DNA from 3 places in the Streptomyces sp. NBC_00442 genome. Region 3 is predicted to be linked to each of the others. Evidence: riboswitches for the same ligand, from Rfam matches in the RefSeq annotation. Region 3 holds a riboswitch; each other region holds the start of a gene.
The links. A riboswitch is a leader RNA that binds a small molecule or an ion and turns the genes downstream of it on or off. The one in region 3 is predicted to bind cobalamin.
Positions count from the first base shown of each region.

Region 1 (4,698 bases), 5.0 Mb from region 3:
ACCGGCAGGACCATGGGCGCGGCCGAGGCGGAGCGCGCCGGGCTCGTCTCGCGCGTCGTGCCGGCCGCGGACCTGCTCCAGGACGCGCTCGCGGTGGCCGGGACGGTGGCCGGGATGTCCGCCCCCGTCGTCATGATGGCGAAGGAATCCGTCAACCGGGCCTTCGAGACCACCCCGGCCGAAGGAGTCCGCTTCGAACGCCGCCTGTTCCACGCGGTGTTCGCCACCGTGGACCAGAAGGAGGGCATGACGGCGTTCACGCGGAAGCGGCCACCGGAGCTCAGTCACCACTAGCGCGGATCCAGCCACCGCCCCGTGGCCCTCGGGCGGGGCGGTGGAGGACGCAGTCGCCGCACAGCGCGCCCTTGCGATCCGGGGCGGCGCGGTAGATCAGGCAGCAACTCCCGCGCTGGAAGCCGCCGTTGGCGGTGCTCCTGGCGGAGCCGCACAGTGCGGGGCCGGCCAGGGCGAGGCCGACGGCGGCGCGGCTCCGTGCCGCCAGGTCTGGCCTCGCAGCGGCGATCATGGTGGCGGCGCCGTTGAGCGCGGAGGCGAGATTGCCGCGGAGGATGGGGGAGGAGAGCGAGAACGGCCGCATCGCGTCCGAGAGTTCGGCCAGCGGTCCGTCCAGGAGCGCCCCGAGGCCTTCCGCCGCCGGGGAGGCGGCCCGCACGGCCGTCGCGGGAAGCGACAGGGGCACGGGACCGCCGAGGACCGGCTGCCAGTGCACGTCCGCGAGGTCGAACGCGAGAACACGGTCGTGCAGAACGAGGGCGGCCAGCGCGGGCGACAGCAGGCGCGCCGCCAGACCCAGGTGGGTGACCGACGCGGCCACCCGCACTTCGACGGCGTCGGGCGACTGGTGGCCCGCCGAGGCGAGCCATTGCCGTACGGCCGTCACGCGCGCCTCGATCAGCGGGCGGGACATCGCCACCCAGGGCTCGACCGGAGGGACGCCCGTGGCGTGGGTGCTCAGGGAGAAGAACGGTCCGAGCGCGGTGACCTCGGCGATCACCGCGCTCGTCGGAGGGACGGTCGTCATGCAGGGACGGGGGCCGGGCCCTGCGCGGGGACGTCGGAGGATTCCCGGCGGGTGCTGAGGAGCCGCTCGGCCAGGGGCCCGAAGAACAGGCCGATCGCGGCCCAGAGCAGGAGCTGGGCGGCGACGGAGAAGAAGCGGAAGGAGAACAGGACGTCGGCGGGGAAGCCGGGGTAGACGATCGCGCCCTTGGAGTCCTTGAGGGGCAGCGGCGTCTCGGTGGCCTGGTTGCCGAAGTTCTCCCTGTTGTAGGCCAGGTGACCCAGCGAGGGCAGCACCAGCATCACGATCCCGATCGCGACGACGAACGCGGCGCCGCCGATCAGCGTGGCGTTCCAGTTGCCGTAGCGGACCTGGAGCCGCTTTCCGAGCCAGACCGCCGCCACCAGGAAGGCGATGGAGCACACCACCATGATCAGGTAGAGGCCGCTGCGCTGTTGGATCGTCTCCTCGTGGCCGATCGCCGGCGGGTTGGCCGGGTACTTGAGGAACGGGACCAGATACATCGTGAGGAACCCGCCGCCGGCCACGAGCAGCGCGAGGGTGCGGGCGCGCAGCGCGCCGGACCGGCCCAGGCAGACCGTGTAGGCGACCGCGAACAGCGCGCCCATGGCCATGCCGAAGAAGATCATGCCGACGCCGATCCCGACGTTGGCCTGGATGGTGCGGCTGAACAGATCGGGGTCGGCGCTGTCGACGGGCAGACCGGCCGCCTTGTCCAGCGCGCTCTGCGCGGCGTCACGACCGCTCTCGTAGTCGATGGCCTTCGCGATCTGCGGCTCGGCGAAGATCCGTGCGAAGACGAATGCGAGCAGCCCTGCCACTGCGCCGGCGAGAACGCCGCGCAGTATCAGTTTCTTTTCCATGTCGAGTTGTCCGTACTTCCGTGTGGGTCAGTGGCAGGGGAAGCCGAGGAAGTGACGCCCGTCGTGGACGAACTCGTGGATGTGCATGTCGTTGCCGAACACCGAGACGGCGCCCTGGTCGACACCGATGAAGTAGTAGACCGCCAGCGCGATGATCGCGGTACCGACCAGCCACAGCACCGACTTCGAGACCGGCAGGACGATCGGCGTGGAAGCCGGACGGGGTGTGGACATGCTGCTCAAGGCGAAGCCCTCCTTCACGGGATCTTGCGTCCCTTTGAACCAATGGGGCGAAGCGATGGAAAGTGTCTGACTCGTCGGCCGCCCTCGCGGGCGGTCGGCTCACAGTGGCGCGACCGTGCTGGATTCTCACCAGCTTCCTTACCTCATCACTACACGTGGAGCATAGGGGCGCCCAACCGAACGGGTCAATGAAGCCGTCGCCACGTCTTGCGCCGCTCCGCGCAGCGCCCGACGGGTGCCGGCCGGGGCACAGGGCCGCCCCGGCCGGCACCGCCCGCGGCCGGTCAGGACGTGGGCGTCTCCAGTTCGCCGCGCACCGTGCGGGCGGCGGCCACCAGGTTCTCCAGGGAGGCACGGGTCTCGGGCCAGCCGCGGGTCTTGAGCCCGCAGTCCGGGTTGACCCACAGCCGCTCGGCGGGAATCGCCTCAAGTCCCGTGCGCAGCAGGGCGGCTGCCTCATCGGCGCTCGGGACACGGGGCGAGTGGATGTCGTACACGCCGGGGCCTGCCTCACGCGGATAGCCGTGCTCCGCGAGCTCACGGGCGACCTGCATGTGCGAGCGGGCGGCTTCGAGGCTGATGACATCGGCGTCGAGGTCGTCGATGGCCTGGACGATGTCGCCGAACTCGGCGTAGCACATGTGCGTGTGGATCTGGGTGTCCGGCCGGACCCCGGACGTACTGAGGCGGAACGCCTCGGTGGCCCAGGCCAGATAGGCGGGGTGGTCGGCGGAGCGCAGCGGCAGGGTCTCGCGGAGCGCGGGTTCGTCGACCTGGATCACCGAAGTGCCCGCCGCCTCAAGGTCGTCGACCTCGTCCCGCAGGGCGAGCGCGACCTGACGGGCTGTGTCGCCGAGCGGCTGGTCGTCGCGGACGAAGGACCAGGCGAGCATCGTGACGGGGCCCGTGAGCATGCCCTTGACCGGACGGTCGGTGAGGGACTGGGCGTAGGACGTCCAGCGGACCGTCATCGGCTCGGGGCGGGAGATGTCGCCGGCCAGGACCGGCGGGCGGACGTAGCGGGTGCCGTACGACTGGACCCAGCCGTGCTGGGTGGCGAGGTAGCCGGTGAGCTGCTCGGCGAAGTACTGCACCATGTCGTTGCGTTCGGGCTCGCCGTGCACGAGGACGTCGATGCCGGTCTTCTCCTGGAAGGAGATCACGTCACCGATCTCGGCCTTGATGCGCTCCTCGTAGCCGGCCGTGCCGATGCGTCCGGTCCGCAGGTCGGCGCGGGCCGTGCGCAGCTCCGTGGTCTGGGGGAACGAGCCGATGGTGGTGGTCGGCAGCAGGGGAAGGCCCAGGTGGGCGCGCTGGGCCGCGGCGCGTTCGGAGTACGGCTGGGAGCGGCGGGCGTCGGCGTCCGTCACGGCCTGGGAGCGGGCGCGTACCGCCGGGTCCCGCGTGATGGGCGAGGCCGCCCGGGACGCCAGGTCGGCGCGGTTCGCGGCGAGTTCGGCCGTGATGCTGTCGGTGCCCCGGGAGATTCCCCTGGCGAGGGTGACGATTTCGGCGGTCTTCTGCCGGGCGAAGGCGAGCCAGCGCAGGATCTGCGGCTCGATGTCCCGCTCTGCGGCGGCGTCGAGCGGGACGTGGAGCAGGGAGGACGACGCGGCGACGTCGACCCGGTCGGCGAGCCCGAGGAGGGTGCCGAGGGTGGACAGCGACTTCTGCAGGTCGTTGATCCAGATGTTGCGTCCGTCGACGACGCCGGCGACGAGCCGCTTGCCCGGAAGCCCGCCGACGGCGGCCAGGGCGTCCAGGTTGGCCGCGGCCGAGTCCGTGAAGTCGAGGGCGAGGCCTTCGACCGGCGCCTTGGCAAGCACCGGCAGGGCTTCACCGAGCTGGTCGAAGTAGGAGGCCACGAGCAGCTTGGGCCGGTCGGTGAGGGTGCCCAGTTCGCGGTAGGTCCGCTCGGCGGCGTTCAGCTCGGCGGGGGTGCGGTCCTGGACAAGGGCGGGCTCGTCGACCTGTACCCACTCGGCGCCGGCGGCGCGCAGGTCGGCGAGGACCTCGGCGTACACGGGCAGCAGCCGGTCTAGGAGGGTGAGCGGTTCGAAGTCGGCGGCGACGCCGGGAGCGGGCTTGGCGAGCAGGAGATACGTGACGGGACCGACAAGGACGGGCCGCGCGGTGAGACCCAGGGCAAGGGCTTCCTCGAGCTCGGCGACCTGCTTGGCGCAGTTCGCGGCGAAGACGGTGTCGGGCCCCAACTCCGGTACCAGATAGTGGTAGTTGGTGTCGAACCACTTGGTCATTTCGAGCGGCGCGACGTCCTGGGTGCCGCGCGCCATGGCGAAGTAGCCGTCGAGCGCGTCGGCGTCGACCGCGGTGCGGTGCCGCTCGGGGATCGCCCCCACCATGACCGTGGTGTCGAGGACGTGGTCGTAGTACGAGAAGTCGCCGGTCGGCACCTCGTGGATGCCGGCGTCGGCGAGCTGTCGCCAGGTGCCGCGCCTGAGCTCGGCCGCGGTGTCGCGGAGGGCGTCGGCGCTGACGCGGCCCTTCCAGTAGCCCTCGATGGCCTTCTTCAGTTCACGGTTGCGGCCC
Region 1 covers NZ_CP107918.1:7,216,298-7,220,995, forward strand. Annotated here, with positions in the region: gene OG432_RS32455 (enoyl-CoA hydratase-related protein) at 1-294, shown strand, start outside; gene OG432_RS32460 ((2Fe-2S)-binding protein) at 281-1,042, opposite strand; gene OG432_RS32465 (CbtA family protein) at 1,039-1,905, opposite strand; gene OG432_RS32470 (CbtB domain-containing protein) at 1,933-2,139, opposite strand; cobalamin riboswitch at 2,189-2,328, opposite strand; gene metE (5-methyltetrahydropteroyltriglutamate--homocysteine S-methyltransferase) at 2,433-4,698, opposite strand, start outside.
Region 1: another riboswitch for cobalamin. It lies ahead of OG432_RS32470 (CbtB domain-containing protein); the one in region 3 lies ahead of OG432_RS09755 (ribonucleoside-diphosphate reductase subunit alpha).

Region 2 (11,729 bases), 3.9 Mb from region 3:
GGCCGCGTCGACCCTGCTGTTCACCCTTCCGGAGCAGCTGCTGGGCAGCTATCTGGGGTTCTTCGGCGGCGTCCTGCTGTATCTGGCCGCGGCCGAGATCCTCCCCGAGGCCCACCACGAGCACCCCGCCCTGTCGACGCTGCTGTTCACCGTCGCGGGCGTGGGCTTCATCTGGCTGGTGGTGGGCGTCTCCGGCTGAGCACGTCATCGCGCACAGGCCCCGGCGAACCGGAGGGTGAGCTCCGGGCGGGCCGCCCAGTGCGTGTGCAGATAGCTCGCGTGCACACCCCGCTGTACGAAGCCCTCGACGCGGCGCTCCGGGTGCACCACGCCCCACGCGGGGTCGGCGCCCGCGCCCGGCTCGATCACGGTGCGGTGGAACTCGTGGCCGCGCAGCCGCGTCCCGGCGACGGCCAGGCTGCTGTCCCCGAGCGCGACGGCCTCCCGGTAGCCGAGGGTGAGGCGGCCCGACATGTGCGCGTCGGCGTCGAGCACCCCGCACATGGGCTGCCCGTCGAGCGTGCGCGCCAGGTAGAGCAGCCCCGCGCACTCGGCGGCCACGGGCACCCCCGAGCGGGCGAGCTCGGCGACGGCCTTGCGGAGCCGCTCGTTGGCGGACAGCTCGGCGGCGTACACCTCGGGGAACCCGCCGCCTATCACCAACCCGCTGGTGCCGGGCGGTAGCTGCTCGTCCCTGAGCGGGTCGAAGGTGACGACGTCCGCGCCGGCGGCGGTGAGCAGCTCGGGGTGCTCGGCGTAGGAGAAGGTGAACGCGGAGCCGCCGGCGACGGCGACGACGGGCTTTCGCTCACCGTGGGTCTCGGCTTCAGGGGCCAGGGCAAAGCCCCGTGCGAGCCGGCCCGCGGCCGACGATCCATCCGCCGGAGACTTTCGGGAAGGGGCGGGGCGGGGAGATTCGAAGGCCGGGTCCCACGCCTGAGCGCCCAGCGGCGGAGCCGACCGTGCCAGGGCGAGCAGCGCCTCCAGATCGCAGCCCTGCCGCACCTGCTCCCCCATGGCCGCCACCGCGTCCACCGCGTCCGTGCGCCGCTCGGCGACCGGGACCAGGCCCAGGTGGCGGGAGGGCGTGTCGACCTGGGGCGCGCGGCGCAGGGCGCCGAGCACCGGCACGCCGACGTCCTCCATCGCCTCGCGCAGCAGCGCCTCGTGCCGGTCCGAACCGACCTTGTTGAGGATCACCCCGCCGATCCGCACCCCGGGGTCCCACGACGCGAAGCCGTGCACGAGCGCGGCCACCGAGCGGGATTGCGAGGAGGCGTCCACGACGAGGACCACGGGCGCGCGCAACAGCTTGGACACCTGGGCGGTGGAGGCGAGTTCACCGAGCCCGCTCGCCCCGTCGTACAGACCCATCACGCCCTCGATCACGGCGAGGTCGCAGCCGCGCGCCCCGTGCGCGAACAGCGGGGCCATCAGCTCGGGCCCGCACATGTACGCGTCGAGGTTGCGGCCGGGCCGCCCGGTCGCCAGGGAGTGGTAGCCGGGGTCGATGTAGTCGGGGCCCACCTTGTGCGGGGACACGGCGAGCCCGGAGCGCGCGAACGCGGCCATCAGGCCCGTCGCCACGGTGGTCTTGCCGCTGCCCGACGCGGGGGCCGCGATGACGAGACGTGCTACCACTCGATGCCCCGCTGGCCCTTCTGGCCCGCGTCCATCGGATGCTTGACCTTGGACATGTCGGTGACCAGGTCCGCGAACTCGACCAGCCGCTCGGGGGCGTTGCGGCCGGTGATGACCACGTGCTGGGTGCCCGGACGCTCGCGCAGGACCGAGACGACCTCGTCCACGTCGACCCAGCCCCAGTGCAGCAGGTACGCGAACTCGTCGAGCACGTAGAACTTGTACGTCTCGGCCGCCAGGTCGCGCTTGACCTGCTCCCAGCCCTCGCGGGCCTTCTCCTCGTGCGTCGGCTCGCCCTCGGCGGTCTCGCGCTGGATCCACGACCAGCCCTCGCCCATCTTGTGCCAGTCGACGCTGCCGCCCTCGCCGGACGCCCCGAGCACCTTCAGCGCGTTCTCCTCGCCGACCTTCCACTTCGCCGACTTCACGAACTGGAACACCCCGACCGGCCAGCCCTGGTTCCAGGCGCGCAGCGCCATCCCGAACGCCGCGGTCGACTTCCCCTTGCCGACGCCCGTGTGCACCATGACGAGGTGCCTGTTGCGACGCTGACGAGTCGTCAGACCGTCCTCGGGTACGACACTGACCTGTCCCTGCGGCATTAAGCGGCCCTCCTCGAAGTTCCCTGGACATCCTTGACGAGGCCGGCGATGGAGTCCGCCCGCAACTCGTCCAACGTGACGGCTGCGCCGCCCAGTTCACGCGCGAGCTCTCCGGCCAGCCCGAGCCGCACCATTCCCGACTCGCAGTCCACGACCACCGACGCGGTGCCCTCGGCCGCGTGCAGCCGGGCGGCCCGCCCGGCGAGCGCCACCGGCTCGGGTCCGCCCGTGGCACGGCCGTCGGTGACGACGACGAGCAGCGGCCGCCGCGAGGGATCGCGCAGCCGCTCCACGCGCAGCACGTCGTGCGCCTTCAGGAGCCCCGCCGCGAGCGGGGTGCGCCCGCCGGTCGGCAGCGTTTCGAGCCGGGCCGCGGCCGCGTCCACCGACGAGGTGGGCGGAAGCGCCACCTCGGCGTCCTTGCCGCGGAAGGTGACGAGTCCCACCTTGTCGCGGCGCTGGTAGGCGTCCAGGAGCAGCGAGAGCACCGCGCCCTTGACCGCGCTCATCCGCTGCCGGGCCGCCATCGACCCCGACGCGTCCACCACGAAGAGCACGAGGTTGCCCTCGCGGCCCTCGCGGGTGGCCTGGCGCAGATCGTCGCGGCGCACCACGAGACCGCGGCCCGAGCGCCCGCGCGCCTTCTGGTGAGGGGCGGCCGCCTGCACGGTCGCCGTCAAGTGCAGCTTGGTGAGCGCCCCTTGGGGCCGGCGCGAACCGGTCGTCCTGCCGTGGTCGGTACGGGCCCGCGAGCGTCGGCCCGCCGCGCCCTCGCCGAGTCCCGGCACGCTCAGCATCTTCGTACGGAACGGCTCGGCGGCCTTCACCGCGGCGCGCTCGCCCGGACCCGCCGGGGCGGGGGAGGCGGGCGGCTCCACCGCGTCGGACGCGTCCGACGACGCGCGGGCCTCCGACGACGCGCGGGCCTCCGACGGCTCGGGGCTCTCCGGGGCCGCGGGTGGTTCGGCGGGGTTCTCGGGGGAGTCGCCCTGCGGCGGCACCCCGCCGCCCCCGCCACCGCCGTCGGGGCCCCCGGGGCCCGGGTCCGGATCGTCGTCGCCCTGGTCCTCGCCCCGGAACTGCTCCAGGGTCTCGTCGAGCTTGTCCTGGTCGAGGCCCGGCGCGTCGAAGGGGTTGCGCCGGCGCCGGTGCGGAAGCGCGAGCAGCGCGGCCTGGCGGACGTCGTCGCTCGTCACCTCCGTACGGCCGGCCCACGCGGCGAGCGCGGTCGCGGTGCGGGCCATCACGAGGTCGGCGCGCATGCCGTCGACCTCGAACGCGGCGCAGGTCGCGGCGATCTGGAGCAGCACCGCGTCCCCGAGCACCACGGAGGGCAGCAACTCCCGTGCCGCCACGATGCGTTGACGCAGCGCACCCTCCTCGTCGGCCCAGCGCGCGGCGAAGCGGGCCGGGTCGTCGTCGTACGCGAGGCGGCGGCGCACCACCTCGACCCGCCGCTCGGGCTCGCGGGAGGCCGCGACCTCGACCGTCAGGCCGAAGCGGTCGAGCAACTGCGGCCGCAGCTCGCCCTCTTCGGGGTTCATCGTGCCGACGAGCAGGAAGCGCGCGGCGTGCCGCACCGAGACGCCCTCGCGCTCGACGTAGGAGGATCCCATGGCGGCGGCGTCGAGCAGCAGGTCGATCAGATGGTCGTGGAGCAGGTTGACCTCGTCGACGTACAGGATGCCGCGGTGGGCGTCGGCGAGCAGGCCCGGCTCGAAGGCCTTGACGCCCTCGCCGAGCGCCCGCTCGATGTCGAGCGCGCCCACCAGACGGTCCTCGGACGCGCCGACCGGAAGCTCCACCATGCGTGCCGCGCGGGCGCCGCCGGGCCCGCTCTCGTGCGGCCCGTCCGGGCACTCGGGGTCCGGCGCCGCGGGGTCGCAGCTGAACCGGCAGCCCGGCACGACCGCCACCTCGGGCAGCAGATCCGCGAGCGCACGCACCGCGGTGCTCTTCGCGGTGCCCTTCTCACCCCGGACCAGGACCCCGCCCACCGCCGGGCTGACGGCGTTCAGGAGCAGCGCGAGGCGCAGGTCGTCCATGCCGACGACGGCGGTGAACGGATACCGGGTGCTCATGTGCTGATCTCTCCTTCGAGTAGTGCTGTACGCCGGGGGCCCGCCGGGGTGGTCATGGCGCCCCCGGCGGGATGAAGGGCAGCCCGGCGGGCGGGCCCTGCTCGATCAGGCGCAACAGGCCGTCGGTGTCGGCGTGTTCCTCGATCAGGTCGCCGAGCCGGTCGAGCTGCTCCTCGCGCAGCACCCCGAACGAGGTGTCGGGCGCGGGCACGAACCGGCGGCCCGCGTCCCGTGCGACCTGTTCGAGGAACCGGCGCCGGAACCCGTCGCTCTCCAGGGAGCCGTGCCAGTGCGTGCCCCACACCGCGCCCACCCGGCACCCGTCCGAGCCGTGGCCCCGGTCGTCGGACATGAACGCCTCCCCGCCCAGGACCTCGGCCACGCCGTGGTGGATCTCGTACCCCTCGACGTGTTCGCCGAGCGCCTCGCCGGCCGGACGCGCCAGGGTCTTCTCGACGGCGAACCGCACCCGCACCGGCAGCAGCCCGAGGCCCGCCACCGTGCCCGCCTTCGACTCGACGTCGTCCTCGATGTGCTCGCCGAGCAGCTGGTAGCCGCCGCAGATCCCGAGCACCGGGCGGCCGGCCGCCGCGCGCCGGGCGAGCTCCGCAGCGAGACCGCGCTCGCGCAGCCACTCCAGGGCGCGGACCGTGCCGCGCGTGCCGGGCACCACCACGAGGTCGGCGTCGGTGAGCTCCTCGGGCCGGTCCACGAACCGCACGACCACGCCGGGCTCGGCCGCGAGCGCGTCCACGTCGGTGAAGTTGGACATCAGCGGCACCGCGCACACCGCGACCCGCAGCACGTCCGCGCCGACCGGCGGCGCCACCACCGACTCCCGCACGGTCCCGCGCATCGAGACGCGCAGGCCGTCCTCCTCGTCGATGCCGAGACCGTGGGCGTACGGCAGGATCCCGTACGTGTGGCGTCCGGTGAGGCCGCGCAGCATCTCGATGCCGGGCTCAAGGAGCGTGACATCGCCGCGGAACTTGTTGACGACGTAGCCGGCGACCAGCGCCTGGTCCTCCGGGCTCAGCAGCGCCGTCGTACCGAAGAACGAGGCGAAGACCCCGCCCCGGTCGACGTCGCCGACCACGACCACGGGCAGCCGGGCGGCCCGCGCGATGCCCATGTTGACGATGTCGGTGCGCCGCAGGTTGATCTCGGCCGGGCTGCCCGCCCCCTCGCAGATCACGGCGTCATACGTGCCCCGAAGCTCCGCGAGGCAGTCCAGCACCGGTTCCAGGAGCGTCTGTTGGCGTCCCCCGTGATAGCCCCGGGCGCTCAGTTCCCCGACCGGCCTGCCCATGAGGACGACCTGGCTCGAGCGGTCGCTGCCCGGCTTGAGCAGCACCGGATTCATGAGCGCGGTCGGCTCCACGCGGGCCGCCTGCGCCTGCATCGCCTGGGCCCGGCCGATCTCCGCGCCCTCGCGCGTGACGAACGAGTTCAGCGACATGTTCTGCCCCTTGAAGGGCGCGACCTTCATGCCCCGGCGCACCAGCCAGCGGCAGATCCCGGCCGTGACGACGCTCTTGCCGGCGTCCGATGTCGTGCCCGCGATCAGCAGCCCGCCACCCATGTACGTCCCTTCCTCACAGCGGCCCGCGCCACCACGGCGGCGGCCAGCGTCAGCCCGCTCACCGTGCGCGAGAGCCGTACGGCCCGTTCGATGTCCCGGACCTCGACGGCGCGGCCCGCCGCGTTCAGGACCGGCCGGTGCTCGACGCGCCCGGCGTAGGAGAGCGTGCCGCCGAGCCGCACGCCGAGCGCGCCCGCGAACGCGGCTTCCACCGGGCCCGCGTTGGGGCTCGGATGCCGGCCGGCGTCGGCGCGCCAGGCCCGCACCGCGCCCTGGGAGTCGGGGCCCGCGAGCGCCGCGAGGGCGGCGGTGAGCCGGGCGCCCGGCCAGCCCAGCACGTCGTCCAGGCGCGCCGAGGCCCAGCCGTACCCGCGGTACCTCGCCGACTTGTGTCCGACCATCGCGTCCAGGGTGTTGACCGCCCGGAAGCCCACGAGGCCCGGCACGCCCGCGAACGCGCCCCACACCAGGGCGCCGACGACCGCGTCCGACGTGTTCTCTGCGACCGACTCGACCACGGCGCGCGCGATGCCGTCGGCGTCCAGGGACTGCGGGTCGCGCCCGCACAGGTGCGGAAGGCGTTCCCGGGCCGACTCCACGTCGCCCGCGGCCAGAGCCCCGCCGATCGCCCGCGCCTCGCGGCCCAGCGACGTGCCGCCCACCACGCTCCAGGTCGCGGCGGCGGTCAGTGTGGCGGTCGCGACGGGGCTCTCCCGTACGGCACGGGAGAGCAGGGCGGCGAGGCCCGCGGCGCCGCCCGCGCACACGACGGTGTGCAGCGCGCCCCAGCCGCGGTGGTCGCGCCACAGGGCGCGTTCGACGGCGCCGGCCGCCCGGCCGAACGCGGCGACCGGATGGCCGCGGCGCGGATCGCCGAGCAGGAGGTCGCCGATGAGTCCGGCCGTGGAGCCGTAGACGAAGGTGCGATCGGCCCGCACGATCAGCGCGCCGGGGCGTCGCGGAAGGGGCCGGAAGATCTCGACGGGCAGGCGCGCATGGCGGTGTGTCCTCACTCAGGGTGTCCGCGCCCTGGTACGACGTGACCGGCGGTGAGAGTTCCTGGCTCACGGGGATCGCTCCCCGGTGACAGTGGCGGGACCGCGCCGGATTCTCACCGGCTTCCTCTGCTGCCGCCGTAGCTGGCCGGTGCAGTCCACCACGCTGCGAGAACAGCCGTCAACTTGCCGTTGACCTGCGGCGCGAGAGAGTGTCCTGCGCCACGGCGAACCGCCCCCCGGCCGGAGCCGGGGGGCGGTTCGTGTGGTGCGTGCGGGTCAGGCGACGATCAGGTGGATCCCGTACGCCACGGCCGCCGCGCAGAGCGCGAAGCAGACGTACGCGCCGGTGCGGGCCATGGCCGCGTTGCCCGCGGTGCCCGACGCCGCGGCCTCCCGCTTGGTGAGGCCGACGATGCCGAGGGTGAACAGACCCACCAGGCCGACGGTCACCGCGAGGCTGACGCCGAAGACGGAGCCGAGGGCTGCCCAGTCGATGTGCATGAGGATTCCTTACCTGTACCTGGTCGGCGGCCGGTCAGACCGTGGCCGGGGTGGGCGGGTCGACGGGGGCCGGGGCCTGGATGGTGGCCCTGAGATCGGTCGCGACGGCCAGGGCGGTGGGCGGCGGGGCGACCGCGGCGATCGCGGTGGTGACGACACCGACGGGCTCGGCCGCGGGGGCCTCGTCGGGGGTGACGCTGTGATGGTCGACCGGCTGGCGGCGCGACAGCTTCCAGATGACGCCCGAGCCGGCGATCAGGAGGACCGCGACGGCCGCGATGCCCCAGGTGCCCTGCCGGGTGAGGAACTCCGCTCCGGCGCCGACGAGTGCCGCGGCCGGCAGCGTCAGGATCCAGGCGACGGCCATCCGGGTCGCGGTGGACCAGCGGACCACACCGCCCTTGCGGCCGAGGCCCGCGCCCATCACCGAACCCGAGCAGACCTGGGTGGTGGAGAGCGAGAAGCCGATGTGCGACGAGGCGAGGATGACGGTGGCGGCGCCGGTCTGGGCGGCGAAACCCTGCGGAGGACGCAGTTCGGTCAGGCCCTTGCCCATGGTGCGGATGATGCGCCAGCCGCCGAGGTAGGTGCCCATCGCGATGGCCAGACCGGCCGAGACGATGACCCACAGCGGGGGGTTGGCGCCCGGGTGCAGCACACCGCCGGTGACCAGGGCGAGGGTGATGATGCCCATCGTCTTCTGGGCGTCGTTGGTGCCGTGGGCGAGCGAGACGAGACCGGCCGAGGCGATCTGGCCCGCGCGGTAGCCCTTGGCGGTGGCCTTCTCGTCGGTGTTCCGGTTGATCCGGTACGTGAGCCTGGTGGCCAGCATCGCCGCGACACCCGCGACGATCGGGGCGGCGACGGCCGGGAGCAGCACCTTGGTGACGACGGTGGAGCCGTTGACCGAGGACCAGCCGGCCGACATCACCGCGGCGCCGATGAGGCCGCCGAACAGGGCGTGCGAGGAGCTGGAGGGCAGCCCGAGCAGCCAGGTCAGGAGATTCCAGAGGATGGCACCGACCAGGGCCGCGAAGATGACCTCGGTGCGGATTCCCTTCTCGTCGATGATCCCGCCGGAGATCGTCTTGGCGACCTCCACCGACAGGAACGCGCCGACCAGGTTGAGCGCGGCGGACATGGCGACCGCCGTCTTGGGCTTCAGGGCGCCGGTCGAGATGGTGGTGGCCATCGCGTTGGCGGTGTCGTGGAAACCGTTCGTGAAATCGAACACTAGAGCTGTCACGATCACAATCGCGAGCAGCAGCGTGATGTGTTCCATTTACCCAGGCAATCGTTCGACGTCAGTGGCGGGACGAACGTAAGTAACCTGAGTGAACGGAAGATGAACTGGGACGGGCGCATCGGTGACCGTGGCCGGTTCCCGCGTCGCCTCGGCGGGCACAGGCCGTTCAGCGCCCGGCCGCGAACCGCTTCAACTGCGCAAAAGTCCCATTGAAGAGATTCTGGTCACCCGGCAGGCGTCCGCTCCCGTTGGCGTGTTGCCACACCGTCCAGTACGACCAGCCCGCCGGCAGCGCGCCGGGCGTGGTGGCGTACCGGGCCAGCCACAGGGGATGCTCGGCGGCGAAGGCCCTGCTGTTGCCGGTGCACCGGTTCCACCAGGCCGTCGTCGTGTAGATGGCCGGACGGCGGCCGGTGCGCAGCCGCATCTGGTCGCTGAACCCGGCCACCCAGGCGGTCATCTCGGCCGGGCTCAGCCCGTAGCAGGTGTCGCCGCTGCCGCCCTTGGCGTCCTTGCCGTACGGATTGTGCTCCAGGTCGACCGCGGGCGGCAGGGTCCAGCCGTCGCTCCGCCAGCCGCCCCCGTTCGCCGCGAAGAAGTCGGCCTGCGCCCGGCCCGAGGACTGGTCGGGCACCGCGAAGTGGTAGGCCCCCCGGACCAGGCCCGCCCGCCGGGCGCCGTCGTACTGCTGCCCGAAGTAGGGATTGCGGTACGACGTCGACTCGGTGGCCTTCACGTACACGAAGGTGGCGCCGCGGCTCTTCGCGGCGGCCCAGTCGACGTTCTTCTGGTGCGAGGAGACGTCGTGGCCGGCCGGCTTGTCCTGCGCCGAGGCGCCGGGCGGCGACGTCAGCGCGGTGAGCGCCGTACCGCCCAGCGCCAGGGCCGCCACGCACACCCCGAGCGCGGCCCGCGCGCGGATCCGGCGGGTGAGCGGACCGAGGTCGCGAGCCATGGATTTCCCCCGAATTGCGGTGTACGGACCCAAACGTTCCGAGGCTAGTGGACGATCGCTCCCCGGCCCGTACCCCCGGCGCGCCCGCCCTGGCAGGATCAGCCTCATGAGCGACAACGAGGCGGCCACCGCCGGGGCATGGGCCGAACTGGTCGACACCGCGCGCAGGTCCGCGGCGCAAGGGCTGGTCGTCGGCACGTCGGGCAATGTGTCCGTGCGGGTCGGCGAGCTGGTCCTCGTCACCCCGACCGGTGTCCCCTACGACCGGCTCGGGCCCGCCGACACCGTCGCCGTCGACCTCGAAGGCCGCCAGGTCATGGGCGCGCTGCGGCCCACGAGCGAACTCCCGATGCACCTCGCCGTGTACCGCACCACCGACGCCCTCGCCGTCGTCCACACCCACGCCGTGCACGCCACCGCCGTGTCCACCCTGGTGCCCGAACTGCCCCTGATCCACTACATGGCGGCCGCGCTCGGCGGTCCGGTCCGTGTCGCGCCGTACGCCGTGTACGGAAGCGAGGAGCTGGCCGAGAACATGCTGGCGGCCCTGGAGGGCCGCACCGGGTGCCTCCTGCAGAACCACGGCACCGTCACCTACGGAGCCGGTCTCGCCCAGGCCTACGACCGCACCGCCCAACTGGAATGGATGTGCCGGCTCTGGCTCACCGCCGCCGCACTGCCCGGCCGCGCCCCGTCCCTGCTCAGCCCCGCCCAGCTCGACGAGGCGGCCCAGCGGCTGAGCGGCTACGGGCAGCCCTGAGCCCGGGGCCGGCGCGGCCACTGCCGGGCCCGTCCCGCACGGGGCCGGCGGCCCGCCCGGCCACCGCCGGACTCCTCTGACCCGGTGATCGGCTGACCCGGTGATCGGCGGCCTCGACGGGCCCCGCCCACTGGCACCGGGGCCACTTCGCCCCGACACTGGGCAGGTGCGCCCCGCTACGAAGACGGCAGCGGCCGTCACCACACTCATCGGCGTCGGCGCGGCAGCCGTCGTCGCCGGACGCTACGCCAGCGACGCCGCCCTCAAGGCGTCGCCAGGCCGTCCGCTGCCCGCCGACCGCCGGCTCACCGTGCACGCCACGGAGCCCGGCACCATCACCCTGACCCGCTCGTTCACGGCGCTGCGGCCCGGGACCTACGGTCTGGAGGGCGACGGTGTCCACGCCGTCGTCGGCGACGTCCTCGACCGGGCACCGCACACCGCCGACACGGTCGTACGGCGCCTGGAGCGGGTCACCCACGGTGTCCTCGCGGCAGGGGAGCGGGTCGCCCTCACGCCCCAGGTGCACCACGGCACCCCGGGCACCGCCCTCGGCATCGCGTACCGGGACGTCGAGATCCCGGCCGAACTCGGACCGCTGCCCGCCTGGCTGGTACCCGCCCCGCGCACCACCTGGGTGATCGCCGTGCACGGCCTCGGCACCACCCGCGAACACCCCCTGAACGTGCTGGAGTTCCTGCACCGCCAGCAGCTCCCGGTGCTCGCGCTCTCCTACCGCGGCGACGCGGGCGCGCCCCGCTCCCCGGACGGCCTCGGCCACCTCGGCGACTCCGAGTGGCGCGACCTCGACGCGGCCATCCGCTTCGCCCTGCGCTCGGGGGCCCGCCAGGTGGTCCTGCACGGCTGGTCCACCGGCGCCACGATGGCCCTGCACGCCGCCGCGCACTGCGCGCAGCGCGACCGCATCAGCGGCATCGTCCTCGACTCGCCGGTCCTCGACTGGGAGTTCACGCTGCGCGCCCTCGCCTCCGCCCACGGAACCCCGGGCGCGCTGCTGCCGCTCGCCGTCCGTGCCGCCCAGGGCCGCACCGGCCTCCACGGCGACCGGCTCAGGGAAGCCGTCGACCCCAAGGCCCTGCGCGTACCGACGCTGCTCTTCCACGGCCCCGACGACACGCTCGCCCCCTGGGGTCCCTCCCGCCGGCTCGCCGCCCGGCGCCCGGAGCTGGTCAGCCTGCACACCGTCCCGGACGCACCGCACGCCTCGATGTGGAATGCCGACCCGGCCGGTTACGAAGAAACCCTGCGCCGCTTCCTCACCCCCCTCATGTGACCCCCGCCCGCCCGGTCGGCTCCGGCGCCACCGATTCCGCTTGGGCCCGCGGACAGGTGGCGGGGGTCT
Region 2 covers NZ_CP107918.1:6,111,366-6,123,094, forward strand. Annotated here, with positions in the region: gene OG432_RS27360 (ZIP family metal transporter) at 1-199, shown strand, start outside; gene OG432_RS27365 (cobyrinate a,c-diamide synthase) at 205-1,641, opposite strand; gene cobO (cob(I)yrinic acid a,c-diamide adenosyltransferase) at 1,635-2,243, opposite strand; gene OG432_RS27375 (putative cobaltochelatase) at 2,243-4,324, opposite strand; gene OG432_RS27380 (cobyric acid synthase) at 4,377-5,906, opposite strand; gene OG432_RS27385 (cobalamin biosynthesis protein) at 5,888-6,844, opposite strand; cobalamin riboswitch at 6,941-7,079, opposite strand; gene OG432_RS27390 (hypothetical protein) at 7,181-7,405, opposite strand; gene OG432_RS27395 (inorganic phosphate transporter) at 7,440-8,687, opposite strand; gene OG432_RS27400 (lysozyme) at 8,818-9,606, opposite strand; gene OG432_RS27405 (class II aldolase/adducin family protein) at 9,713-10,366, shown strand; gene OG432_RS27410 (alpha/beta hydrolase) at 10,533-11,660, shown strand.
Region 2: another riboswitch for cobalamin. It lies ahead of OG432_RS27385 (cobalamin biosynthesis protein); the one in region 3 lies ahead of OG432_RS09755 (ribonucleoside-diphosphate reductase subunit alpha).

Region 3 (11,729 bases):
GCCCGAAGTTGGGGCGGTGTGGAGCCCAAAACGGGCCGGTTCACGCACCGGACATACGGCAGATACGTACTGTCAAGTAGACGGGCCCGAACGCGAGTTGAGGGCGCCTCGGCGCGCCATCCGGAGCGCCCCACTCCGGTGGCCCGACAGAAATCGGCCCTTGCGTACATCGAAAGTCGGCCCGTTCGTACATCCCCTCCGCCGGGGGCCCGCCCTACCCGCACATGCAAACGTGGCGGGGTGACGGTCCGCCGACCGTCACCCCGCCACGTGATCCTTGGGCGGTGTCAGACCCCCGCGATGGCCTCCGCCGCCGCCCTGCCGCACACCCGCGCCGCACCGTGCGTGGCGATGTGCAGCGCGCCGCGCGGAGCCGCCCGCGGCACGCCCATCTCGACCACGACCGTGTCCGGGCGGGCCGCGAGCAGCGCGTCGAGGGCCGCCGCCATCCACGGGTGGCGGTGCTCGTCACGGACGACCGCGACGATCCGGCGCCCGCCGGCCGCGGCCAGGACCCCGTCGGCGGAGCTGTCCGCACCGTAGGTGCCGCTCTCGGTGCCCGGCAGCAGCGCCGCGAGCTCGGCGCCGATGCTCCACGGCGTCTCGCTGCTCACCGCGATGTTCATGACGGGCGTGAACGTGGCCACGTACGGGGCGCTCTCCAGCGGGCGCCACGAGGGCCCCGCGGTGACACGGGCGGCGCGGCGCGCGGCCACCAGACCGATGTCGCTGTCGGTACCGGGCGCGGTCCCCTCCTGCACCGCCGCGCCCGGCCCCGTCCTGTCCCCCCTGGCCCGCTGGGCCCACGCCGCCAGCGCGCGCACGCGTGCGGCGGCGTCGGCCAGGCGTTCCTCGGCCAGCTCGCCGTCCCGTACCGCCGCGACCAGCGCGTCACGCAGCCGCAGTACGGTGCCCTCGTCGCACAGGCCGCCGCCGACGCACAGCGCGTCGGCGCCCGCCGCGATGGCGAGGACGGAGCCGCGCTCGATGCCGACCGTCCCGGCGATGGCCTGCATCTCCACCGCGTCCGAGACGATCAGTCCGTCGTAGCCGAGCTCCTCGCGCAGCAGTCCGGTGAGGATGCGCGGGCTGAGCGTGGCGGGACGGGCGGGGTCGAGCGCGGGAAGAAGGATGTGCGCGCTCATGACCGACTTGGAACCCGCGGCGATCGCCGCGCGGAAGGGCACCAGCTCACGTGCGTGCAGCGTGGCGAGGTCCACGTCGATGCGGGGCATCGCGTGGTGCGAGTCGACGTTGGTGTCGCCGTGCCCGGGGAAGTGCTTGGTGCAGGCGGCGACCCCGGAGGCCTGGAGGCCCTCGATGTAGGCGGCGGTGTGCCGGGCCACGAGAGCGGTGTCGGCCCCGAAGGCCCGTACGCCGATGATCGGGTTGTCCGGGTTGGAGTTCACGTCCGCGGACGGGGCCCAGTTGAGGTTGACGCCGCACTCGGCGAGGCGGCGCCCCAGTTCCCGGGCGACCTCGCGGGTCAGGTCCAGGTCGTCGACCGCGCCGAGCGCCAGGTTGCCGGGGAAGGACGAGCCGGAGCGGACCTCTATGCGGGTGACGTCACCGCCCTCCTCGTCGATCGCCACCAGGACGTCGTCGCGCTCGGCCCTCAACTGGGCTGTCAGGGCAGCCACTTGGGGAGCGGTGACGATGTTGCGGCCGAACAGGCCGACGGAGGCGAGGCCTTCGCCGATGCGGCGCAGCAGCCAGTCCGGCGCGGTGGTGCCGGCGAACCCGGGCTGGAGCACGGCGAGGGCGTCGCGGGTCAGCGTGTCGGAACCCGTGGTCATAGTCGTCATGGGCAGGGTTATCCCTTCACTGCGCCGGCCGTCAGACCCGCGGCCATCTTGCGCTGGACGAGGAGGAAGAGAATCACGATGGGGACGGCCATCATGGTCGATCCGGCCATCATCGGGGCGTACTCGGTGCCGTGCTGCGTGGTGAAGCTCGACAGCCACACCGTGGCCGTCTGGTGATTCTGACTCATCAGCATGAGCGCGTAGAGGTATTCGTTCCAGGCCTGGATGAATCCGTAGACCGAGGTGGCCACCATGCCGGGAGCGAGCAGCGGGAAGACCACGCGGATGAAGGCGCCGGTGCGGGTGCAGCCGTCGACCATGGCCGCCTCCTCCAGCTCCTTGGGGACGTTGACGATGAAACCGCGCAGCGTCCACACCGTGAAGGGGAGGATGAAGGTCAGGTACGTGATGATCAGGCCCGAGAGCTTGTCGTACTGACCGAGGTCGTTCAGGAGCAGGAAGACCGGGATGATCATCGCGACGAGCGGCACCATCTGGACCGCGAGGATGCCGACGATGACGATCTTGCGGCCGCGGAAGGCGAACCGGGAGATGGCGAGCGCGGCGAGCAGGCCGACCGCGATGCCGATGACGACCACGACGAGCGAGACGGTCAGGGACCGGCCGATCGAACCCCAGAAGTCACCGATCTGGAGCGCACGCTTGAAGTTGGCGAGCGTGAAGTGCGTCGGGAACAGGTGCGGGTCGGGGTCGATCGCGTCCTTGGAGGGCTTGAACGCGGTGTTCAGCATCCAGTAGACCGGGAAGCCCGCGGTGACGAAGACCAGCAGGCCGAGCAGGTTCCAGCCCAGCTTCGTCTTCTTGCGGGGGGACTTCTTGCGCGTGGCGGCGGGCGCCGCGGCGGTCGAGGCAGCCATCGCTGCGCCGTCCTTTCCGATCGTGGCGCTCACTCGACGTCCCCGATCTTGAGCATCTGCCGCATGTAGACCGCGATCACACCGAGCAGCAGGACCACGGTGAGCAGGGCGATCGCGGAGCCCTGCGAGTAGTCGTTGACGACGAAGGCCTTGTCGTAGGAGTACGTGGTGAGGAGCTGGTACTCCGGCTCGGGGTGGCCGCCGCGCATCACGAAGACCTGCGGGAAGACGCCCATGTCCCAGATCACCGAGAGCGTCGCGAGCATCACGATGATGGGCTTGAGGATCGGCAGGGTGACGTGGCGGAACACGCCCCAGGCACCGGCGCCGTCGAGCCGGGCGGCCTCTTCGAGCTCCTTGGGCACCTGGGTGAGGCCGGCGCTGAGCGTGATGACCACGAACGGCACCGCGCCCCAGACCACGAGCAGCATGATCACCGCGAGGCCCTGGGTGCTGCTGATGAACCAGTTGTGGCCGGTGACGTCGACCCCGGGCAACTGGCTGAGCAGCCAGTTCAGTACGCCGTAGTCGCTGTCGAACATCCACTTGAAGATGGTGATCGCGACGACGATGGGCATGCCCCAACTCGCCACGAGGGCGACGTTGATGAGCGTCTTGACCCAGCCCGAGACCCTCTGGAGCAGCAGGGCTATGAGCATGCCGATGACCATGGTCAGGACGACCGCGGAGGCGGCGAAGAGGATGGTGCGCACGACGACGCGCCAGAATTCGGCGTCACCGAGAACGTTGGAGAAGTTGTCGAAGCCGACGGACTCGGCGGCCTGGAAGCCCCACAGCTGCGGCTGCCCGAACTTCTCGAAGGACAGGGTGACCAGGCGTACCAGCGGATAGCCGAGGACGAGGGCGAGGATGAGCAGGCAGGGCGCGAGCAGTGCCCAGGGCACCGCCGCTCCCCCGCCCGTGCCCCGCTTCTTGTCCGGCTTTCCCGGCCGTCCTGACCCGGCGCCCGGTTGTGGGTCGCGCCGCGCCGGCGGCACCTTGGCGGTGGTTGTCTCTGCGGCACTCATCGCGCGCTCCTGGGGATCCCTCTCTGGAACTGGTCAGGCAGGGCCCCGTCGTGGTGACGGGGCCCTGCCCAGAGGTCACTTGGTGTTGATGACCTTGTCGATCGCGGCGTCCGCGTCCTTCGCGGCTTCCTCGACCGTCTTCTTGCCGGTGCCGATGGCCTGCAGCATGTCCTGGAGGGTCTTGGCCTTCTCGACCTGGCCCCAGCCGGGCGCCATGGGCACGAACCAGCTGGACTCGGCCGCGGTGGCCGGCACCGCGGTCTTCGGGTCCGCCTTCAGGGGCGCGAGGTCCGTCTTGTTGTTGGGCAGGTTGCCCTTGGCGACCAGGCCCTTCTGGCCCTGGGTGCCGGTGAACGCGTTGATCCACTCGGACGCGAGGCCCTGCGCCTTGGACTTGACCGGGACCGCGAGGTCCGAGCCGCCGAGGAAGACCGGCATGGCCTTGCCGGACGGGGCCGGCATCACGAAGCTCTCGATCTTGTCGGCGAGCCCGCCCACCTTGTCGTTCTCCGGCAGGGCGGCGTTGGCGCCCTCCCAGGCGGGGCTGAAGACGAGGAAGGACTTGCCCTGGCCGTAGACGATCGGGCGGTCCGCCTCGTCCTTGGTCTTGTCGCCCTTCATGTACTTGTCCACGACGTTCTTGAACTCGGTGAGGCCCTTGATGGACTCCGGCGAGGACAGGTTGGCCTTGAACTTGTCGCCGTCCTGCTTGGCGATGGAGCCGCCGGCGTCGTACACGAAGGACATCGCCGCGTACCAGTCACGGGTGGGCTGGTACCAGGCGCTGAACTTGTCGCCCTCCTTGGCCTGCACCTTGTCCAGGTCGGCCGTCAGCTCGGCGTACGTCTTCGGCGTGGCGGCTATGCCCGCGTCCTTGGCGATGTCCTTGCGCCAGGTCGCGGTGCGGCCACCGGCGTAGTACGGGACGCCATAGGTCTTGCCGTTGTACGTGACCGAGGCCTTGAGACCGTCGAGCCAGGCGGCGGAGTTGTCGAACTTCGACGGGTCGACCTCGGCGAAGGCGCCCTTGACCGAGTAGGCGAGCATCTCGGTGTTGCCCATCTCGACCACGTCCGGCGCCTTGTCGGTGGCGAGGACGGCATCGAGCTTGGCGTTCTTGTCCGGCCAGCCGTAGTACTCGTGGTTGATCTTCAGGCCGGGGTGCTTGGCGACGATCGCGTCGTCCGCGGCCTTCACCAGCTCGGGCCAGTTCTTCTGGGCGTCGACCGTCAGCCAGACGGTCAGCTCCTTGGCGTCGCCCCCCGCGGCGCCGTCCTTCTTGTCACTGCCGCCGCATGCCGCGGCACCGATCATGATGCCCGCGACGCCGATCGCCGCGATGAGCTTGCGCTTCACGCCACTCTCCTCAGGGATGACTGAAACCCCCCGCCCACCGCGATGCCACATACGCGAGTACTACCCGTGGGACTGGGATCTGGTCTTTAATGGTTTAGACCAGTACCGGGAGCTTGGCCTAGACCTATTGGGGTGTCAAGGGTCGATAAGAGCGCCGAGACCGTCCGTTATCGGACCGACACCTCGCCGTCCTCCGAGGCCCGCGAGTCGGCTCCCGCAGCGCCCGTTGGGCCCACGGGGCTGCCCCGAAGACCCCTCCTGGGCTTTAATGGTTTAGACCAACTTGCATACTCCCCCGCACGTCCGCCGCGCGGCGGTGTATAAGAAGGGCTTGTCGATCGCGTTACCGGACCGACACCCTGACGGAGGGCGACGACCCGTGACCGGTCCGTGCCACCATGTGAGCCGCGACAGACGGAGGAGCCGGTGACGGCAGCAGCGCAGCACTCGGGAAGGCAGACCACGGCCGCCGACGGGAGCGGCACGACGGAGGCGGGCGCCGTGGTCCGCACCGCGCGGGTGCCGAAGTACTACCGCCTCAAGCGCCACTTGCTGGAGATGACGGAGACCCTTCCGCCCGGCACTCCGGTGCCGCCCGAGCGGACGCTGGCCGCCGAGTTCGACACCTCCCGCACCACCGTGCGCCAGGCCCTCCAGGAGCTGGTCGTCGAGGGCCGCCTGGAGCGCATCCAGGGAAAGGGCACCTTCGTCGCCAAGCCGAAGGTCTCCCAGCCGCTCCAACTGTCCTCCTACACCGAGGACATGAGGGCCCAGGGCCTCGAACCGACCTCCCAGCTCCTGGACATCGGCTACGTCACCGCCGACGACACGCTGGCCGGACTGCTCGACATCACCGCCGGCGGCCGCGTGCTGCGCATCGAGCGGCTGCGTCTGGCCAGCGGCGAGCCGATGGCCATCGAGACCACGCACCTGTCCGCCAAGCGCTTCCCTGCCCTGCGCCGCTCCCTGGTGAAGTACACCTCGCTCTACACCGCGCTCGCCGAGGTGTACGGGGTGCACCTGGCGGAGGCCGAGGAGACCATCGAGACCTCGCTCGCCACCCCGCGCGAGGCCGGGCTGCTCGGCACCGACGTGGGCCTGCCCATGCTGATGCTGTCGCGGCACTCCCTCGACGGCGGGGGCGAGCCGGTGGAGTGGGTGCGCTCGGTCTACCGCGGCGACCGCTACAAGTTCGTGGCGCGCCTCAAGCGTCCGACGGACTGAGCCGCCCGCCCATTCTCCCGTGACATCCGGGCCGCGCTCGGTCAGTCTCTTCAGGTCCTGTTGATCACAACTTACCTGCGAGAGAAGGACGTTGATGCACTACCGACAGCTGGGCGGCGAGAGCGGCCTGCGGGTGAGCAGCCTGTGTCTCGGCACGCTCCCCTTCGGCACCCGGATCGACGAGACGGCCGCGTTCGCCGTGCTCGACCGCTTCTACGAGGCGGGCGGCACCTTCCTCGACACGGCGAACACGTACGCCTTCTGGGAGCCCGGAGCCACCGGCGCGGAGAGCGAACGCGTCATCGGCAGATGGCTCGCCAGCCGGGGCGTCCGGGACGAGATGGTCCTCGCCACCAAGGTCGGCGCGCTGCCCGAGCCACTGGACGCGCCGTGGCCCGAGGCCGCCGAGGGGCTGTCCGCTCCCGTGGTGCGCCGCCAGGTGGAGGCCAGCCTGCGCAATCTGGGCACGGACCGGATAGACGTCTACTACGCGCACATCGACGACCGGACGACACCCGTCGAGGAGACGATGGGCGTCTTCGCCGAGCTCGTCGACACGGGGAAGATCACCCTCACCGGGTGCAGCAACTTCGCGGCCTGGCGCATCGAGGAGTCGCGCGGCGCCGCGAAGCGCTCGGGGGGACCCGGCTACGCGGCGGTGCAGCAGCGCTACACCTACCTCCAGCCGCGCCCCGGCGCCGGCTTCGGGGTCAACCCGCATGCGAGCGAGGAACTCCTCGACTATCTGCGCAGCCGCCCCGAACTGGCCTTCGTCGCCTACACCACGCAGCTCACGGGCGCGTACAACAACCCGGCGAAGGAGATCCCCGAGCAGTACCGGCACGCCGGCTCGACCCGGCGGCTCGCCGTGCTCGCCGAGGTGGCCAAGGAACTGGGCGTGACGCCCGGTCAGGTCGTGCTGGCCTGGGCCCTGGGCGGCGAGCTGCCCGTCCTGCCGGTGATCGGCGCGAGCGCGGTGGGCCAGCTCGACGAGTCCCTGCACGCGGTCGGCCTCACCCTGGACGCGGAGACGAGGACCCGCCTGGACACGGCTGGTTGAGCGGACCGGCCCCGCCGGGCGCGTCCGGATTCCGGACGGGGGTTCCCTTGACCGAATCTCTCCCCTAGATTTCCTGCGCATTACCAAGTGATCCAACGCACAGGTGATCGTGAGGGGACGGAGCCGCCCAATGCCGGAATCGACGGAAGTCAAGAGAGCGGTGGTCACGCCCGTGCGCGTGGTCATCGCTCTCTGCCTGATCGCGCCCTTCGTGGCGATGATGTGGGTGAGCTCGTACGCCAAGACCGACCCGAAGCTGGGCGGCATCCCGTTCTTCTACTGGTACCAGATGCTCTGGGTGCTCATCTCCACCGCGCTCACCATGCTCGCGTACAAGCTGTGGCAGCACGACCAGCGCTCGCGCGCGGCCTCCGCCGCGCGCACCTCCGACGACACCAGGGGGGGTGCGTCCAAGTGAAGGACGGCGTGAACGGCGTCGCACTCGGCGTCTTCATCTTCTTCTTCGTGGCCGTCACCGTGATCGGCTTCATGGCCGCCCGCTGGCGCAAGGCCGAGAACGAGGCGAGTCTCGACGAATGGGGCCTGGGCGGGCGGTCGTTCGGCACCTGGGTCACCTGGTTCCTGCTCGGCGGCGACCTCTACACGGCCTATACGTTCGTGGCCGTCCCCGCGGCGATCTACGCGGCCGGCGCGGCCGGCTTCTTCGCCGTCCCGTACACGATCCTCGTCTACCCGCTGATCTTCACGTTCCTGCCGCGCCTGTGGTCCGTCTCGCACAAGCACGGCTACGTGACCACATCGGACTTCGTCCGCGGCCGGTTCGGCTCCAAGGGTCTCTCCCTCGCGGTCGCGATCACCGGCATCCTCGCCACGATGCCGTACATCGCGCTCCAACTGGTCGGCATCCAGGCCGTGCTCGACGTCATGGGCGTGGGCGGCGAGTCGGGCAACTGGTTCGTCAAGGACCTTCCGCTGCTCATCGCGTTCGCGGTGCTCGCCGCGTACACGTACTCCTCGGGCCTGCGCGCGCCCGCTCTGATCGCGTTCGTGAAGGACGGCCTGATCTACCTCGTGATCGCGGTGGCGATCATCTACATCCCGATCAAGCTGGGCGGCTTCGACGCCATCTTCAGCGCCGCGCAGCACAAGTTCGCGACGCCGAACCCGAAGACCCACCAGCCGACCGGGGCGCTCGTGCCCGGCCACGCCGGTCAGTGGACCTACGCCACCCTCGCGCTCGGCTCGGCGCTCGCGCTCTTCATGTATCCGCACTCGATCACGGCGACGCTCTCCTCGCGCAGCCGCAACGTCATCCGCCGCAACACCACGATCCTGCCGCTGTACTCGCTGATGCTGGGTCTGCTGGCGCTGCTCGGGTTCATGGCGATCGCGGCGGGCGTCAAGGTGAGCAATGGCCAGCTGGCCATCCCGCAGCTCTTCGAGGACATGTTCCCCGACTGGTTCGCGGGCGTCGCCTTCGCGGCCATCGGCATCGGCGCGCTGGTTCCGGCGGCGATCATGTCCATCGCGGCCGCGAACCTTTTCACCCGCAACATCTACAAGGACTTCATCAAGCCGGACGCGACGCCGTCGCAGGAGGCCAAGGTCTCCAAGCTGGTCTCGCTCGTGGTGAAGGTCGGTGCGCTGGTCTTCGTCCTGACCATGGACAAGACGGTCGCCATCAACTTCCAGCTCCTGGGCGGCATCTGGATCCTGCAGACCTTCCCGGCCCTGGTCGGCGGCCTGTTCACCCGCTGGTTCCACCGCTGGGCGCTGCTGGCCGGCTGGGCGGTCGGCATGGTCTACGGCACGCTCGCCGCGTACGGAGTGGGCTCGCCCACCCAGAAGCACTTCGGCGGCTCCTCCAAGGAGATCCCGGGCATCGGTGAGATCGGCTACATCGGCCTCACGGCGTTCGTGATGAACGTGGTCGTCACCGTGGTCCTGACCTTCGTCCTGCGCGCGGTGAAGGCCCCCGACGGCGTCGACGAGACCTCCCCGGAGGACTACACGGCGGACGCGGGCGACCCGGGCGTCGTCACGGAACTGCCCCCGGCGACGGCGGGCACCGCGCACTGAGGTCCACTGAACGACACAACATGTGGGGGGTGCCTTATCAGGCACCCCCCACATGTATGCTCGTGCTCGCTGTCGCCGCAGGGGAATCCGGTGAGAATCCGGAACTGTCCCGCAACGGTATGACCTGTACCCCTTTGTACGGGCCGAGTCCGAAGACCTGCCGACGGCGCATCCGGCTCGACCGACCCGGGTGCCAGACGTCCGGGCCTCGCGGTTGGGCCGGTGGACGACGTGCCGAGGGCTGCCCCGACGCGCGCCGACGCCTCCCCCGCAGGCCCCGTGCCGAGCGAGGGAGTGCCCCCACGTGACCATCGCCCCAGCGGATCCCGCTTCAGCGATCACCGATGAACTCGCGGATGCCCCCGGGACCGCGCTGCTGCGGACCCTGACCGAGTTCACCGCCGACCTCCCGGACACCGACCCCGGCCGGGTCGCCGCCGCGGCGCTGCGGGGCCGCAACGCCCGCTCCGACGAGGCCGAGCTGCGCGAGCTGGCCACCGAGGCGGCCGCGGGGCTCATCTCCGAGGACCCGGCGTACTCCCGCCTCGCCGCCCGCCTGCTCACGGTCACCATCGCCGAAGAGGCCGCCACCCAGGGCGCGGTGTCGTTCTCCGGCTCGGTCGAGGTCGGCCACCGCGAGGGCCTGATCGCGGACCGGACCGTCGAGTTCGTCCGCGCGCACGCGAACCGTCTGAACGCCCTGGTGGACGCGGCGCTCGCCGACGGCGCCGACGACCGCTTCGGCTACTTCGGGCTGCGCACCCTCTACTCCCGCTATCTGCTGCGCCACCCGATCACCCGCAAGGTCGTCGAGACCCCCCAGCACTTCATGCTGCGCGTGGCGTCCGGCCTCGCCGAGGACGAGTCGGTCCGCGCCCTGGACGAAGTGGCCTCCCTGTACGGCCTGATGAGCCGCCTGGACTACCTGCCGTCCTCCCCCACGCTCTTCAACTCCGGCACCCGCCACCCCCAGATGTCGTCCTGCTACCTGCTCGACTCGCCGCTCGACGAGCTCGACTCCATCTACGACCGCTACCACCAGGTGGCGCGCCTGTCGAAGCACGCCGGCGGCATCGGGCTCTCGTACTCCCGCATCCGCGGCCGCGGTTCGCTGATCCGGGGCACCAACGGCCACTCCAACGGCATCGTCCCGTTCCTCAAGACCCTCGACGCCTCGGTCGCCGCGGTCAACCAGGGCGGCCGGCGCAAGGGCGCGGCGGCGGTGTACCTGGAGACCTGGCACTCCGACATCGAGGAGTTCCTGGAGCTGCGCGACAACACCGGCGAGGACCAGCGCCGTACGCACAACCTGAACCTCGCACACTGGATCCCCGACGAGTTCATGCGCCGTGTCGACGCCGACTCCTCTTGGTCGCTGTTCTCGCCGGCCGACGTGCCCGAGCTCGTCGACCTGTGGGGCGAGGAGTTCGACGCCGCCTACCGCAAGGCCGAGGCCGCCGGGCTCGCCCAGAAGACCATGCCCGCGCGTGAGCTGTACGGCCGCATGATGCGCACCCTCGCGCAGACCGGCCAGGGCTGGATGACGTTCAAGGACGCCTCCAACCGCACCGCCAACCAGACGGCGGAGCCCGGCCACACGGTCCACTCCTCCAACCTGTGCACCGAGATCCTGGAGGTGACGGACGACGGCGAGACGGCCGTGTGCAACCTCGGCTCGGTCAACCTCGGCGCGTTCGTCGTCGGCGACGGCATCGACTGGGAGCGGCTCGACGAGACCGTCCGCACCGCCGTGACGTTCCTCGACCGCGTCGTCGACATCAACTTCTACCCGACCGAGCAGGCCGGCCGCTCCAACGCCCGGTGGCGCCCGGTGGGCCTGGGCGCGATGGGCCTCCAGGACGTCTTCTTCAAACTGCGCCTGCCCTTCGACTCCCCCGAGGCGAAGGCCCTGTCCACCCGCCTCTCCGAGCGGATCATGCTGACCGCGTACGAGGCTTCCACCGACCTGGCCGAGCGGTCGGGCCCGCTGCCCGCGTGGGACAAGACCCGTACCGCGCGCGGTGTGCTGCACCCCGACCACTACGACGTCGAGCTGACCTGGCCGGAGCGCTGGGCGGCCCTGCGCGAGCGCATCGCCGAGGTCGGCATGCGCAACTCGCTGCTCCTCGCGATCGCCCCGACCGCGACCATCGCCTCCATCGCGGGTGTCTACGAGTGCATCGAGCCGCAGGTCTCCAACCTCTTCAAGCGCGAGACGCTCAGCGGTGAATTCCTCCAGGTGAACGGCTACTTGGTGGAGGAGCTGAAGCAGCTCGGCGTGTGGGACGCGCAGTCCCGCGAGGCGCTGCGCGAGGCGAGCGGCTCGGTGCAGGGCTTC
Region 3 covers NZ_CP107918.1:2,200,795-2,212,523, forward strand. Annotated here, with positions in the region: gene OG432_RS09715 (glycoside hydrolase family 3 protein) at 288-1,805, opposite strand; gene OG432_RS09720 (carbohydrate ABC transporter permease) at 1,814-2,683, opposite strand; gene OG432_RS09725 (carbohydrate ABC transporter permease) at 2,713-3,711, opposite strand; gene OG432_RS09730 (extracellular solute-binding protein) at 3,787-5,067, opposite strand; gene OG432_RS09735 (GntR family transcriptional regulator) at 5,494-6,291, shown strand; gene OG432_RS09740 (aldo/keto reductase) at 6,386-7,351, shown strand; gene OG432_RS09745 (DUF3311 domain-containing protein) at 7,482-7,769, shown strand; gene mctP (monocarboxylate uptake permease MctP) at 7,766-9,391, shown strand; cobalamin riboswitch at 9,448-9,570, shown strand; gene OG432_RS09755 (ribonucleoside-diphosphate reductase subunit alpha) at 9,696-11,729, shown strand, end outside.